3 regions of the Bradyrhizobium sp. USDA 327 genome follow, and region 1 is predicted to be linked to each of the others. Evidence: riboswitches for the same ligand, from Rfam matches in the RefSeq annotation. Region 1 holds a riboswitch; each other region holds the start of a gene.
What was found. A riboswitch is a leader RNA that binds a small molecule or an ion and turns the genes downstream of it on or off. The one in region 1 is predicted to bind cobalamin.
Positions count from the first base shown of each region.

Region 2: linked by a shared signal. The riboswitch ahead of ABIA42_RS00355 (transposase) and the one ahead of ABIA42_RS15245 (TonB-dependent receptor) in region 1 are both predicted to bind cobalamin.
Region 3: linked by a shared signal. The riboswitch ahead of metE (5-methyltetrahydropteroyltriglutamate--homocysteine S-methyltransferase) and the one ahead of ABIA42_RS15245 (TonB-dependent receptor) in region 1 are both predicted to bind cobalamin.

Region 1 covers NZ_JBGCCW010000001.1:3,309,335-3,314,566, reverse strand. The annotation lists partial or broken gene ABIA42_RS15265 (adenylate/guanylate cyclase domain-containing protein) at 1-26, shown strand, start outside; gene ABIA42_RS15260 (hypothetical protein) at 129-305, shown strand; gene ABIA42_RS15255 (hypothetical protein) at 439-672, shown strand; gene ABIA42_RS15250 (hypothetical protein) at 934-1,191, shown strand; cobalamin riboswitch at 1,263-1,477, shown strand; gene ABIA42_RS15245 (TonB-dependent receptor) at 1,591-3,819, shown strand; gene ABIA42_RS15240 (hypothetical protein) at 3,881-4,462, shown strand.
Region 2 covers NZ_JBGCCW010000001.1:74,277-79,508, forward strand. The annotation lists gene ABIA42_RS00330 (hypothetical protein) at 1-172, shown strand, start outside; partial or broken gene ABIA42_RS00335 (IS21 family transposase) at 254-432, shown strand; partial or broken gene ABIA42_RS00340 (hypothetical protein) at 496-570, shown strand; partial or broken gene ABIA42_RS00345 (transposase) at 628-918, shown strand; gene ABIA42_RS00350 (hypothetical protein) at 1,112-2,527, shown strand; gene ABIA42_RS00355 (transposase) at 2,929-3,375, opposite strand; cobalamin riboswitch at 3,751-3,953, opposite strand; gene ABIA42_RS00360 (transposase) at 4,191-4,313, opposite strand; gene ABIA42_RS00365 (hypothetical protein) at 4,714-5,232, shown strand, end outside.
Region 3 covers NZ_JBGCCW010000001.1:513,657-518,888, forward strand. The annotation lists gene ABIA42_RS02215 (nodulate formation efficiency C protein) at 19-744, opposite strand; cobalamin riboswitch at 1,753-1,955, shown strand; gene metE (5-methyltetrahydropteroyltriglutamate--homocysteine S-methyltransferase) at 2,056-4,401, shown strand.

The DNA.
Region 1 (5,232 bases):
GCACCTGGCGGCTCGAGCAGAAATAGGCTGTCGCGGAAAAATTGATGCTACCCCATAACGATGTTCGCTGTGACCTATTTCCCGGATTTAGGTTAGCTGTCCTTGTGGCGTTTGACGGGGACACGCCGATGACAGAACTTCAGGACAGGTTGGAACGGTTCGAGACGCTCACCGCCGAATGCGAACTAATCGCCAAGCTCGCCACCGACAGCACCAAGCGCGAGTTCTATCTGAAGCTCGGGGAGCAGTACCGCCAGCTGGCGGTGGATATTCGGCAGGCGATCGCGACCACGGCTGCGGCCTGAGGCCGGCTGAAATCCGTTCTTAACATTTAGCGCGCATTCTCGCAGCATGCGGGCATCGCTGATCGGCGGTGGCTCGTGGTGGGAAGGCCGGGGTTCGTTGCAATGCAGCGCACCTCGCGAGTGTCATCGTGCCATGCCTGACAGGGCAAGTCCCTTGCGCCTCGTTGCCGTGATCATATGCGCGCTCATGACGGCGGCCTGCGACCAGGAGCGGGACATCACCGGCTCGACGACGTCGACCTGTCCGATACGAAACTACAGCTACAATCCACGCGACATGAACCAGTGCGTCAACGCCTGCAGATCGTGCGATCGCGGCACCACGGTCACCTGCACGACCTCCTGCACCCTCAAGGGGGCTCGCTGAGCAAATTGCCTTCTGCCTGCAAGGGCTCGCAACCGCGCATCCCCCATCGCCCCCGCCGTCTCCACCTGATAGGGTCGATCGGAGCAGGGGGACATCGGATGAAATTCGCAAGCTTTGAAATCGACAACGCCGGAGGTCTCGTGGGAACGGCGAGCAACGCGCAGGCTTCCAGCGAACGTGGCGTTGACGGTGCCGAGGCACCGGAACGATTTACATAGGATAGTCATTGGAAGCAGTGGGCAGGACGCGGAGTCCGATGGAATGGGTATGCTCGATCCCGGCCGGTTCCTGGTGTCGTGCTCGCATTGCGATGCCTGGCCGATGGCCGCCAACGTGAAGCGTTCAAGCTGGTCGGCATCCCCGCATGAGGTCCGTTTCGTCTGCACGCGCTGCCGGCGCGAAGAGACCGCGATCGTCTCGGCCTCTGGCGAGCTGATGCCGATCAAGCGCCTCGACGTTCCGCCGCGCGATGTCGCTGTCGCCTGGGCTCAGGCCCAGCGCCCGCGAGGACGAACGTAGGCGGCGCAGGGCATTGTTCGATTCGCTTTGAAGCCGGCCCACCGGTCGATTGACTCCCGGCCTGGGCGCCCCGTAGATTGGCCGCCGACGGTTCTCCCCATGGAGATCAAAAGGGAATGTGGTGCGAGATGTCCCAAGGCCGGGATCTTCTCAATGCCATGGCTGCCCCCGCAACTGTAAGCGGTGAATCTCTCGTCCTATGCCACTGGGAATCTCGGTCCTGGGAAGGCGACGCAGAGGTAACGACCCGCGAGCCAGGAGACCTGCCGTCAGCCGTGGTCACACGCGAAGATGTCGGTCGGGGAGTACAGACACTAGCTTCACCGGAGCAATCGATCGCTCCGCCGTAAAGCCTCGTTCGCTGTGACGTGCCACTGACGTCATGCCGAGGTTACAATTGTGTCCCGTATTGTCACTGCCGCCAGGCGCCGCTGCGCCGGCATCGTTGCGGCCGTTTCGCTGTATTCGCTCGATCCCTCCATCGCCCACGCCCAGCAGTCCGTCGCCGAGCAGCTGCCACCGGTTGAAGTGACCAGATCCGACGATCAGAACCGTACGCGTGCCAGGGCGATCGGCGATGGCGAGGCGGGGCGGCGCCGAACGGCGCCGGACGGGGCGCCGAGTGGGACCGGCTCGTCCGGCTCGGGCAATGAGGCCGCCGCCGGCAATGGCGGTATCGTCGGCGCGGCCACGACCGTCATCACGGCCGCGGACATCGCTCATGCGCCGTCGCAGACGCTGGCCGAGATCATCGCGACGCAAGTGCCGGGCGCCCAGATCACGACGTTCTATGGCGGCCCGATCGGTGCCAAGACCAGTGTCGACCTGCGCGGCTTCGGTGCCTTCGCCACGGCCAACACGCTGGTGCTGGTCAACGGACGACGGCTGAACGACATCGATATGGCCCAGGTGGACCTCTCCACCATCCCGCTCAATGCCATCGAGCGCATCGAGATCACGCGCGGCAATTCCGGTGCGGTGCTGTATGGTGACAATGCGGTTGGCGGCGTCATCAACATCGTCACCAAGAATGGCGTGGGCGGCCCGCCCGTGACAGCGCGCATCGAGGCCGGTTTCGGCTCATTCAATACCAGGCTCGGCAACGTCTCGGCCGCGATCAATTCCGGTCCGTGGTCGACCTCGTTCTACGGCAATGCCGTCAGGACCGACGGCTATCGCGACAACAATCGCTATTCGCAGGAGAACGGCGTCGCCAATCTGAACTACACGACGCCGGGCTTGACCGCCTTCCTGACCGTCACCGCTGACAATCAGGAGTTGCGACTGCCGGGCGGCCGCACCGTCGATCCCTCCATCGGCGTCGACGAGCTCGCGACCAACCGGCGAGGGACCAGCACGCCCTTCAACTACGCCAATCAGCAGGGTTTTGGCGCGACCGCGGGCTTCACGAAAACCCTTGTCAACGGCGTCGATCTCATCGTCGACGGCGGCGTGCGCGACAAGAAGCAGCAGAGCGCATTTTTCTCGAGCCCGGCGCCGGTTCTGGCTTTCTTCACGTCGACCTATGTCGATGCTGACCTTACGACATGGTCGATTACGCCGCGGCTCAGCGTGAAGAGCCTGCTCTTCGGAATGCCCTCGCAAGTGCTGACCGGCGTCGACTACTACGATGCGAGCTTTCAGCAGAACCGCGGCGCCGGCCAGGGTCTCGCTCCCTGGCACAATTACGATCTCAGGCAGCGGACGGTTGCGGGCTATATCCAGCACACACTCGGCGTCGCGCCAACGACCGATATCTCCTACGGCGTCCGGGTGCAGAACACCAATCTCTCGGCACGTGACAATTTCGACCCGGCCGCTCCGTTCAACGCCGACATCGGCGCGCTCCCGCTCAGGACCGACGAGACGCAATATGCGCTACACCTCGGTGCGGAGCATCGTCTCAATGACACCGTCGCGCTGTTCGGCCGCGTTGCGCGCGCCTTCCGCACGCCTGATGTCGACGAGCGGGTGTCGTCAGGCCCTTCATTCGACCCGTTCTTCAGTCCGCTCCCGCAAACGTTCCAGCTCAAGACCCAGACGTCGCAGGATATCGAGGGCGGGCTGCGCATCAGAGGAGGCGGACTGCAGATGCAGAGCAGCCTCTATCTGATGGACCTCGCCAACGAGATCCATTTCAATCCGATCCTGTTCTACAACACCAATCTGGATCCGACCCGCCGCTACGGTTCGGAGACCAGTGTCTCCTATCGCATCAACGACGCCCTGCTGGTGCGTTCCGGCATGGCCTATACACGGGCCGTCTTCCGCGAAGGCGTCTGGGCGGGCAACGACGTGCCGCTGGTGTCGCGCTACACCGCGAGTGCGGGCCTCACCTGGAACATCTGGCAGAACTATCTGGTGCTGGACGCCACCGCGCGCTTCTGGAGCGAGCGTCGCATGGACAACGACCAGGCCGGAACCCAGAAGCCGATTCCCGCCAACGGCACGATCGACCTCAAGCTCAGCGGCCAATATGAGCGCTACTTCTGGTCGCTCAGCGTCAGCAATGTGCTCAACGCGCTTTACTACGACTACGGCGTCGCAAGCACCTTCACGGACGGTCGCTTCAGCGCCTATCCGCTGCCCGGTCGTTCCTATCTGCTCAAGGCCGGCGCCACGTTTTGATTTCAATGGGGCTGTCACAGGCCCCCAAATGGACTAGAACTCGAAGAGAAGGAGATCACTTATGGCTCTCGACATGCTGCCGTCCGACGGCGACGATTCCCGCCTCAATCCGGTGACGCCGCGTCTCGCGCCGATGTTCGGCTTCGCGCTGCTGACGGTTTCATGCGCGCTCGCAAGTTTTGCGTTCGCCTGTGCGACGCCGTTCGCGGCCTTCGCCGTCGTCGCGGCTGCGATGCTGCCGCTGCGTCCGGCGCTGCTCGTCGTCACCGGCGCCTGGCTCGTGAACCAGAGCATCGGTTTCGGCGCACTGCACTATCCCATCGATGGCAGCACCATCGCCTGGGGTTTCGTCATCGGCGCGGCTGCGCTGCTGGCGACGGCGGCGGCGGCGGCCGTGCTCCGCAGGCTGCCGCAGGGCCGCACGCCGCTGATGCTGGCGCTCACGCTCGTCGCCGCCTATGCGGCCTACGAGCTCGCGCTGCTCGCCGCAACGCCGTTCCTGGGCGGAGAGGCCGCCTTCACCGCCGCCATCGTCACGCGCATCGGGCTGACCAATGTCGCCTGGCTCGCCGGCCTGGTCGCCGTCTGCGAGGTCGTGCGCCTGTTCGATCCGTTCGGGCGCAAGGGCGTGATGTCGGCCTGAGCAGTCCTCTCGTGGCTCGGATGGAGCACAGCGAAATCCGGGACAACTCGTTCCGTAGCGCGTCATTTACGCTTACGCTCCATCCGGGTTGCGTCGCCGCGCCTGTGTCGCCCTTCTGTCAATCCGTCAGCGCGAAAATATTCCACTTTACCGAAATTCGGATTTGTCGTATGTGTCGCCCATCCCGGCTCATCCTTGAGGGGCGATCATGAGGTCGTCATTGTCGCGAGCCGGGCTTGCGGTGGACGCGGCAGCGTCGTGCACGAGAGTCAGGGCAGGGCGGATTGCTCTCCGTGAGCCCGAAGCTGCGTGCGGACGAGCGGCGCTGTCAGGTTCGTCTCGCCTGTAAGTTTCCGGCTCCGTCGACAGGGCTGGGAAAACTGCGGCGAAATGGCGGGCCGCGCGTACGGCAAAACCGTGTGGTCCTGGCCGTCGTTGCTACGGTCAAGCTCTTGCGGAGGCGGCAGTCGCGTCAACCGGCGCGATTGCCGGTGAATTTCGCGGGAGTGAGGGAGGCCAGAACGAACTCGGCTCCCGGGAGAGCGCGGCATAAGCCGTCCGACCATCGCGCAGGGAAGGCCGAGTGATTGGCTACACCTGTATGCTGCTGTGCGGTTCTTCCTGCGTGTGCATTTCGCGCAGCGGACCGCGGGTGCCGGCCGGCACCCGGTCTTCCCTGCGCTCTCTTGGCTCGAGAGGGTGAGCGACGAAGCAAAGCTCGGGCGAATTCAGCCGCGAGACCGCGAAGCCGTGTCTGCCATTTGAAATGC
Region 2 (5,232 bases), 3.2 Mb from region 1:
TTCGAAGACCAACAGCGGGACAGTGGACATCAAGAGTATCCTGCAGTGGATCAAGTCGAAGGGGTACTTTGGCGACATAAACGTCGGTAGCGTCCAATACGGCGTCGAGATTACCTCGTCCCCGGGGGGAAAGAACTTCAATTTCAACAACTGGTCCGTGACTTCGAAGTGAAGTCCGCGCGGGCGGTAAGGTGAGCTGCGCTATGCCAATGAGCCACGCTGACTGACGGCCTTGGCTTGCCGCTCACATCCCGACCGCCACGATCCCGGCCTCAACCGAACCTATGCCGAGATGGCAAGCCATTACGGCACGGCCATCTCGCAGCCCGGCCGCGGCGCCCAAAAGATAAGGCAAAGGTCGAAGTTGCGGTGCAAGTCGCGCAGCGATGGATTTTGGCGCGGCTGCGCAACCAACGCTTCTTTTCGTTGGCGTGACCTGCCACTGAGCATTTCCTCCAGAAGGATTCAGAGTCCGCCCCGAAGAAGGACGGACAGATGAAGCGAGCAAGGTTCACGGAAGAGCAGATTATCGCAGTGTCGAAGGCGCATGAGGCCGGGGCGAAGACGGCCGACCTAGCTCGCAAGCACGGGGTCTCCGAAGCGACGATCTACAATTGGAAGGCCAGCTCGCAATGGTTGGCACGCAAGATCGCCGCGATGGGGCATACCGTCCGCATTATTCCGGCTCAATTCGTCAAGCCTTATGTAAAGTCCAACAAAAGTGACATCATCGATGCCGCAGCGATCGCGGAAGCAGTGACGCGACCAACAATGCGCTTCGTCGAAATACGGTCGCCCGAACACATTGACCTGCAAGCGCTGCATCGTGTTCGCGATAGGATGATTTCGCAACGGACGTGCCTCATAAATCAGATGCGCGCTTTTTGCCTTGAATATGGGATCGCTACTCGACTCGGGAAGCGTCCGAGGGAGGGTGTTTCCTCCCTTCGGCCATCACCTTATCCGTTGACCGTCGGCTACTTTTCTGACTCAATCAAGCCGTTTATGGACCGGTCTTAACAACCTCGGGGGCGGCATGGATTCGATCCTTCGCGTTCTGATGCCCTTCTTCGGGCCGAAGAACTATTCTGAGATGCTCTAGAAGAACGCTTTGGCGGATTTCTGGCTGACCTTAGCCTGCTCGTTCCTGGTGAGGTACGATCCTTGGATTAACGGTCTTTTCTTGCGAGTTGAGCATCTGCCCGGCGTCAAGGAATTCGCCACGGCTATTAAAGCTCCTGAGGTGAACGTGGGCGGCTTCGCGCTTGCTTTGCTGGTGCTCATCTTCAGCAGGGTCACCCGATTCCATGATCGGATTTCGGACATATTTAAGATCAGGGCGAGGTTCGACCGCGCTAACATCCTTCTCCCTCTGGCTGTCATGTCGGGTGCGCAGATGTCGGCCCGTCAGGTGGCAAATCTCAAACGCGACCGCCATCCCCTCGTGAGAGCGACGTTCTACAAATACGCGTCCAGCCGAAGCGAACATCCGCTCGTCGACAAGCACGACATCGAAAGCGCATTGGAGGCTTGGCACATATTGGGTTGCCTTGGAGTGGCTCTTCATACTCACAGGCTTCGCGGTCTTATCCGCCTTCGCCAGGGCAGCTTGGTTTCTGATCATTTTTTGGACCGCCTCGATGGCCGCGCTTCTATTTATGCATCTTCGGTATGGATTGCTGGAACGAAGGGCGGATCCCCAGATCCAACAGATAGCCGGGAATGCCGAGGCAAGTGCAGGCAACCGCCAAGCATTCACAGAGGCGGCCATCTGATGTGGTACAAGATCGGGAAGGATATCATCGTCCGGAGCGAAAACGCAGCCAAGCCGGAAACACAGAGTTGGGCCTATCTTAAGAAGCTGATCTCGCGTCTCGAGCCAATTCATTCCAGCTTCGACTTTGGCTGCGGCAAACTGCGTTACGAACGGGCAATAGCCAAAACCACCGGCGAACTTGCGTTGGTGGATTCGGAAGTGCAGCTTTCAAGGGGTCAAATGATCCGCGGTCGTTCGACCACCATCCGCGATTACGTCGGCAAATCAAATCACGTCCACGCCCTCACCGTGGGTCAGTTTGCCTCCCATGACCGGAGATACGACCGCGGCTTCTGCATAAACGTTCTTTCTGTGATCCCATCGGCAAGCGTGAGACTTGGCATCGTTCAACTGATGAGAGCTAAGCTAAAGCCAAACGGCACTTGCTTGTTTGTGACGCTCTATCGCAATTCTGATTTTACAAGGATGCAGAATCTCCCGAATTGTCAACCATACGGCAACGGCTTCCTCATGGACTCGCTTAGGGGCCATTCCTTCTACGGCCTCATCCCGCCGGACGATCTCGCCGGATTGGTTAAGCGTGCAGGCTTCTCGGTCGAGTCGATCGTGCTGGATGAAGGCTCCGCATACCTGTGGGCCCGAACTCCGGACGGGCGACCTGGACCGATCAATTTCGAAATCCGTGAAACTGCGGAGAACTTTCAGATTCGATCTCAGCCAAGCGTGAGCAACCGCAGCTCGGCAAGGTAGACCAGGCCGGCAGAGACGGCGCTTGGATCCTGAGCAGCAGCCGCGGGGGCTCAAGTCACATCGACGACCTGTCCCGCTTAGGTTCGTCTGCTTCCGATAGTCGGCGATCTGCTGTCTGTAGTGGCCGATGCTCGGCGCATCCGGAGCCACGTCGCTCTTCCAATCGACGACCGCGTCGATGGCGCCGGCCTCGTCGAACGCGATCGCGTCAACCTGTCCGGAGAGCAGGACCTTGCCGCCTTCGTGAGTCTGGCTTCCGAACAACGGGAGCTCGGGGGCGAGACGCGGTCGCGGCGTCACGACGTCCGGAAGAGCGAGCGTCCGCAGCACCGTGGCGGTCAGTTCGACGGCGCTGATGCCCATCTTCGGATCCTCCGCCGGTTCGTGCCCCATCTGCCGGATCAGTTCCGCAGCCCGCGTTTCAAGTCCGCCCTGGCGTCGCAGGCTTCTCCGGTCAGCACCTCCTCGATTAGCTTGTGAAGGATGGTGCCACGCGTCGAACTTCTGAGAACGGCAGCAGGCTCCGCAGCGCCGGTTTCCGGAATTTCCCCGCTTTCGATCTTCGCTTCTGGCTCGTCCACCTGATCAAGTTCCCTCCGGCTCGGGCGACGCCAGATCACGGTCTTGCGCACATCGAAGATAGCGGTCGCCTCGGCGGCGAAGGTCTCGCGGGTCTGCCCGTTCTCTAGCGGCGTGACGTTCCTTTCCTTCGCGGTGCCGACGTCGTTCGGGTTGATCGCCGGGAGACCAGCCAGGCCCAAATCGACGAGCTTTGCCCAGCACTTGTCCGACAGGTCGGCGGAGTGCCTAGGCAGGATCAGCAGGTCGCGCGCCCGGGTCGCGGCCACGTACCAGAGGCGTACGCGCTCGCGCCGCTGCTGCTGCCGCGGTGACGGTGTTGCCCCACGGATTGGCCGAGGAGACAATCACGGATTGAGCAGTTGCGGAGGCTGTGCGGACGCCGATCCCGCTGCGGCGATCGAGGCCAGCACGATTCCTAGCGTCAATGCTGACCCGGACAGCCAGCGCTGTTTGAGCAGGATTGAAGTTGACGCCGAAACTCGCGCCGGCACGGCTACTACGTTTGAAATGAAAACGGTGATGACCACGGGCGAAACAAAAAGCCGTCACGCACATTCGCCGTGAGCGGCAGCCGTTCGCCCCGAATGCGGCAGATCTCGATCGGCTTTGCAACGTCTTGGAGCACCCCGCCCCTGCGTCAGTCCATGACCACGACCGGCAGCAAGGTTTCCTGGCTCGCGGGTTGACGCCTCCGACCACCTTCCCAGGTTCGAACGAACGAACCCAATGGCCCAACTGTCGTCGGCTCGCCGCTTACAGTTGCGGGGGCAGCTTCGGCCTTGTCCGTGAGGACGCACCGTATTCCCTTGATACGCCTTTCGGCGCTACCGATAACCAGACTGAAGGCCCCTCATAACCGAGTCAAGCAAGGGGCGTGAATCGAGTGCTGAGTGACACAACATGTGACAGTTTAGCCCGTCCTATTCGTGAGAGTGCGTTTTTCTAGTCCGATTGATGTGGCCGCACATCTGCTCTGACGAGGCGCACAGGATTGCCTTCGGCTTTTCACCGCCTGACGACCCGTACTTTGCAACGCGCTTGAGGGATAAGTTGGGCGAACGGGGGGCGGACGCCCCGCCGGTCAAGGACTGAGCGGCAGCAGCGCGCCGGGCAAGCCGCGGATCAGGTCGGCTTCGGGACATGCCGCGGCGAACGCAAGGCGAATGCGGCTCGTGGTCTCGACCACACGGGCAGCGAGTTTCAAGAGACTCCGCCTCGACGGCATTTGCGATGTTCGTTTCGATCTTCTCTAGCAAGATCGACCTGATCTGAGGATCGAGGGGCGACTCCGACGTCGAAAGCCCAGCCAAATGTCCCAGCTCTTTGATGCGGCCGTGATGGCCGGCTCGGGTGCCGTTTACATGTCTCAACCGTTCGCACAGTGTATCGAAGCCGGCTTGTCCGCCTATGATCGCCCTGCCTGTCGTGCTGAGCATGTCCGGTGTTAGCCCTGCGAGGTACTTCACGCTGACCCTGAACCGCGCGTCGCGATCTGCAAGGCAGAACGCCATTGCGACGATGGCGTCGAACAGCGCGGAATTCGAGAGGTCATGGTACTCCGCGGGGAGAAGCTTGCGCGCAGCCTGCTTACGGCTAGGGTCAGGGTGAACGAGACCAACCACGAAGTCGAAGGCTTCTTCGTCGGGAATCTCGACGAGAGATTGCTCGAAATCGCGCAAGTCGACGGTCGGAAGGAGCAGATGCGCCAACAGCTTCAGGCCGAACGGCAGCAATTGCTCCAGCAACTTGCTGGATCGGCGGGAGATGTCCGGCGCGCGGAGGATGAGGCACGGCTGTTCGAAGCCATGTTCGCGCAATTCCAGGCCATCCGCGACTCTGGCCTGACCTGCTTTGGATGCGGCGAGGAATTGGCTGCTTTCGATCGCAAGCTGGCGGAAATCGGCAAAAATATCGAAGACGCCAAGCGGAATCGCGATCCCAAGCTCGTTGCCGATCTGGAGCGCCTAGCCGCGGAGGTCAAGACGGCAAACCGGCTCAAGACCGAGACACAGGATGCGTCGACCCGGGCACACAGCGCGAAAGACAGGGCCGAGGGCGCGTATGAAGACTACATGAAGAACAATCGTGAAGTCCTGGCGGTGGCACGTCGCGCCCGCGCGCGC
Region 3 (5,232 bases), 2.8 Mb from region 1:
ATGTTGCTCTGCGGCAGTTTACTCGGGCCTTCGCTCTCCTAAGTCTTCCTCTTCATTTGGCTCGGTGCGTTGGAACCAGGAGCCAGGGGCAAATTTCGCGATGCGCTTGGCAAAGGAGGATTGTGGCTCCCAATCCTGTCCTTCTCTCTTTTCGAAAGTGATGACCCCGTTGTGTGCAAAATAACGTGGTCCTTGGATACTACAATTCACCAAGAGCAGAACGCGCCACACGTCACCCGTCTCGGCCGGTTTGCCATTCCGCTTCGGTAAGTAGTCCACTCCAACTGGTTCAATGATAGTACAGCGGCCCTGCCGCAGAAGATCGCCGAGCCGGCCTTGCGGGGTGGCCACGAAGTTGAAGTTGGCCGGATCATGCAGAAAGCGAAGATTTGCGTCCCTTTCGCCATCTGCGACTTCACTGGCGATCAGGGAGAGCGCCAGGGCGCGCCAGCCCAATTCCATCGGCTTCGCATAAGTCGACGCAAGTTCAAACGTGCCGTCGAGGGCGATCTTCCAGGTGATAACGTACTGTTCGTCCGATTTGTTGTCCCGGTGTCTGGTCCACGAAACGAAAATAAAGTCGTTTTGGCCAAGTTCAATAACGCCCCACATTTGAGGCACGAACTGTGCCACCTTCGAGACATTGGAGATAATTTGTTCTATCGTCTCACCATCTTGCGCTCGCCAAGTTGACTTCAATCGTTCGACAAGGGGGCTGTCGCTGGCCCGAATATTATTGCTCATGGCAGCCGGCCAGGCGAGGCAGATTAAAAATCCGACCAAGCAAAGCCATAGCGCGGGTCTTCCAGACATTCTCTTCATAACCCTCGGCCTATCGCGTTTCATCCAAACATCTTGTAAAGCAGGCAACCTCGAACCTGCTATGAGCCATCGCAAGAAGTTTACGGGATGCGACGTGGCACCCGCTGGCTGTCCCGCGCGATCAGGCGCTCCCTGTATGTCATGCGCAGCTAACTTCCCCGACAGCGACTGCGTCAGTTGGCTGAGCTGGACCTGCCCAGCAGGAGGAGACTGGGCATGCCGAGGGTCTGCATTCTTCGTGCCAGGCAATAGGCGGAAATTTTCACAGAGTTTGTGTCGCTCTTGTCGACTTTCTGACCTTTGCACGTTTTCGGTGTTCCTATTCAGTGTATCCGCCGCAGCTTGTGCATCCTTGTCCCGCACCGGATATTTAGCAGAAGAGTTGAACGCCTCGATGCCGGATGCCTGATGGACGGAAGTGCGTTTGCCGCTATTGAGCTGTGTGGTTCGCTATCGTGCCGCCGGCGTTCGAGCTGCATGATTGCCAGCGGCACCAAGCCGGCTTGATCCCGGCTTTGAAGTCTGGGTGGCACGCAAATCAACCCCTCGCCTCGTATGTTGCTAAATTCCGCCACGTGCCTTGGCCTATTCGCTGCAGATCCTTTAGTTGAGAGAATAGCTGGCTAGCCGAGGTGCTGGGCGAAACTCTGGAAATCGCAAGGCCGCATCGAAAGCATTCTGATAGAAACGTCGGTACTCCCGCCGGAAGGCTGCTTCTGTCCCTTTCATCGATCTAGCGTGCGGCTCCGCCTCAAGGCAGCTCCGGATGCTATTCCGGTATCTGAGAAGGATATGTCTGATTATGACATCTCTGATTAGAGAATGTTTCTGGATGGTGGTAAGTCACAGAGATGCACGGTCATTCGGCTAGCAGATGTCGCAGATTAGCTTGCACATAATCTGAGAGGTTGACGGAAGAGTTCTCGTGCCGATAATCCAAGTCGTCGAGGTTCTCCGGTTCCCATTGATCCGGAGCTAAGAGGGAAGCCGGTGCAAATGCCGGCGCTGCCCCCGCAACTGTAAGTGGCGAGCCGCTGTCCAACGATGTCACTGAAGCCTGCACGGCTTCGGGAAGGCCGGACAGCAGCGATGACCAGCAAGCCAGGAGACCGGCCCCGACAATATATTGGTCCACGGGCGGGGTGTCTCGGTGGTACGCCAAGCAGCCGTCGCACGCGCGACTTCTCCTGCCTGCGTCCGCCATGGCCTTTGTCCCCAACAGGGGTTAACGCGATGTCTCCTCTCTCTCTTCCAGTTGCTACGCTCGGAACGCCACGCATCGGCCCAAGGCGTGAGCTCAAGCTCGCTCTAGAAAGCTACTGGTCTGGAAAGATTAGTGAACAGCAGTTGTACGAAGACGCATCCGGCCTACGCGCAGCGAACTGGGCTCGTCAAAAATCGCTCGGCGTCACGATCATTCCGTCAAACGACTTCTCGCTGTATGATCAGGTGCTTGATACAAGTGTCATGGTTGGCGCCATCCCGGAGATCTACGCCTCGAGCGGAGAATCCGTTTCGCTCCAGACGTACTTCGCCATGGCCCGCGGATCGCAATGCGGCGATCAGGATGCGAGTTGCGACCAGAGTACGCGGGGATCTGGCGTGCCCGCGCAGGAAATGACCAAGTGGTTCGATACCAACTACCACTACATGGTTCCCGAGTTTTACCGGGGACAGGCGTTCAGACTGTGCTCTCGCAAACCCGTCGAAGAGTATGAGGAAGCCAGGGCTCTTGGCTTTCAGACCCGCCCTGTCCTGATCGGGCCGGTCACATTTTTAAAGCTCGGCAAGAGTACCGATAGCGCGTTCCAGCCCCTCTCTCTCCTCGATGATCTGATACCTGTCTATATCGACCTTCTGCATGAATTAGCCAAACGAGGGGCAAGTTGGGTTCAGTTTGATGAGCCCTGCCTGGTCCTTGATCTGGATGAGGCGGCGCGACAATCGTTGCTGCACGCCTATAACCGGTTCGCAAAGGAGGGACCCGCTATCAAGATCATGCTTGCGAGCTATTTCGGCGCCCTAGGCGACAATCTGGATACTGCCTTGAGCCTGCCAATTTCCGGTCTGCACGTCGATTTGGTTCGAGCGCCAGAACTATTGGATCAGATCATTGCTGACGGCCGAAGTGATCTCGTCATGTCGCTCGGTGTCATCGACGGCCGCAATGTGTGGCGGTCGAACTTGCCGTCGCTCCGTCAGCGGCTGAAGCCCTCGATTGCGAAGCTTGGCAGGCACCGTGTACAGCTCGCTCCGTCCTGCTCGCTGCTTCACGTGCCGGTCGATGTTGAACTCGAGACCGGGCTCGCGTCCGACGTCAAGAGCTGGCTTGCTTTCTCGGTTCAGAAGATGCGTGAGCTTGCGATCCTGGCGCGGGTACTCGCAGGCGACCAGAATGTTGGGCTAGCTCTTGCCGAGTCGGAATGCGCCGCGACTGCCCGCCGGACCTCGCCGAAGATCCATAATGCCAACGTCGCTGTCCGAATGAGGGCGATCGATCAGACGATGCGCCAGCGCGCCACCCCGTTTGCCCGTCGTTCCGAGATCCAAAGGGAACGCTTTGGACTGCCGGCTTTTCCTACCACGACGATAGGATCGTTTCCGCAGACCGCAGCGGTGCGAAATGCTCGCGCGGCGCATGCGCGAGGTGCGATGAGCGAGGAGCAATACGACAGGTTCCTCAAAGAGGAGATAGCCCGCGCCGTACGTTGGCAGGAGGACATCGGTCTTGACGTCCTCGTGCATGGCGAATTCGAGCGTAATGACATGGTGCAGTACTTCAGCGAGCAACTCGCCGGCTTCGCATTTACAAGGAACGGATGGGTTCAGTCCTATGGTTCGCGCTGCGTTAGGCCCCCGATCCTGTTTGGCGATGTAGTGCGGCCGAAGCCGATCACCGTGGAATGGTGGCGCTACGCGCAATCACTAACTGGTAAGCCGATGAAGGCGATGTTGACCGGACCGGTGACGATCCTGAACTGGTCGTTTGTTCGCGATGATATTCCTAGAAGCGAGGTCTGCCGTCAGCTTGCGCTCGCGATGCGCGATGAAGTCCGCGATCTCGAGAATGCCGGTGCAGCCATAATACAGATCGACGAAGCTGCACTCCGCGAAGGATTGCCATTGCGCCGGTCGGACTGGAAGGCATATCTCGATTGGGCCGGAGATTGCTTCCGCCTCTGCTCATCGGGCGTTACCGATCAAACGCAAATCCATACACATATGTGCTACTCAGAGTTTAACGACATCATCGGTGCGATCGCTGCAATGGATGCGGATGTCATTTCAATCGAGACGTCGCGATCGAAAATGGAGCTACTGGATGCGTTCAGGAAGTACGAATATCCAAATCAAATCGGACCGGGCGTGTACGACATTCACTCTCCACGCGTCCCCGAGACGGGCGAAATGAAGGAGCTGATGGTGCTAGCTCGGACGCGTTTGCAGGATTCGCAGCTTTGGGTCAATCCGGACTGCGGCCTAAAAACGCGCAAATGGGAGGAGGTTCGGCCGGCGCTCACCAACATGGTCGCTGCCGCGCGCGAACTGCGCGCTGCATCCGATCCGCAAATCGGTTGATCCCGAGCTCCGGTCTGTTCTCAACAAAGCTAATTCGGTTGTGGTGATTTGCGCTTTCCACAATATCGAGGCTACCATTGCCGCCGACATGATGCCCGGTCCACTTCGTGGACCGGGGAAGGTACGGTCTCGGAGAAAAGACGGTGACGCGTTGCGCTAGTTTCGTTGGCCGGGGTAGAATTGCCGGCTGCTCGATCACGGCGACAACATTCGCCGAAAATCTGCAACCCATGTAAGCAGAAGTGTATTGCAGCTAATCATGCCGTGGTACGCGGCCGTATAGGTTGAGATTTGGAAATTTACGCCGAGATTTGTCGCTCATGGGCACGTTGGCAACGGCCGCGACAGCAATGAGAAAACTAATGCTTGACGGACACCGCAAGGCACTCGGCGCGGATTCGGTCCGCTCGGAGATGCCGTCAGGCTCCCTCATTCGATCCACGAGATAGTTTCAGAAGAGAGGACGGCGAAGGCAGTCCGTACCCCAACTCACACCAATCCATTTGGGATAACGGCGCTATCCGGGCCACATACGCCAATGCGTCGGCCGCACCGCGATTTGCTCTCCGGTATTCGCGTTGATCCATCCGCCGAAGATCCGGCGGCAAGGAAAGACCACCCGGTGAATTGAATTACCCTCGATCACGGCAATCTCCAGATCCTGATCGAAGGGCGGCGCCTTTCCAAGCTGCTCCCATGTCAGATCATTAGATCCTGGCCGGTGTTCATAGCTGCGGGGTGACAAATTCAGATACCTTGTTAACACTGCGCACATCGCTTGGGTTCTGCGCGGACAGGCCGACGCCGATATCGTTCGGACGACCCGCGTCT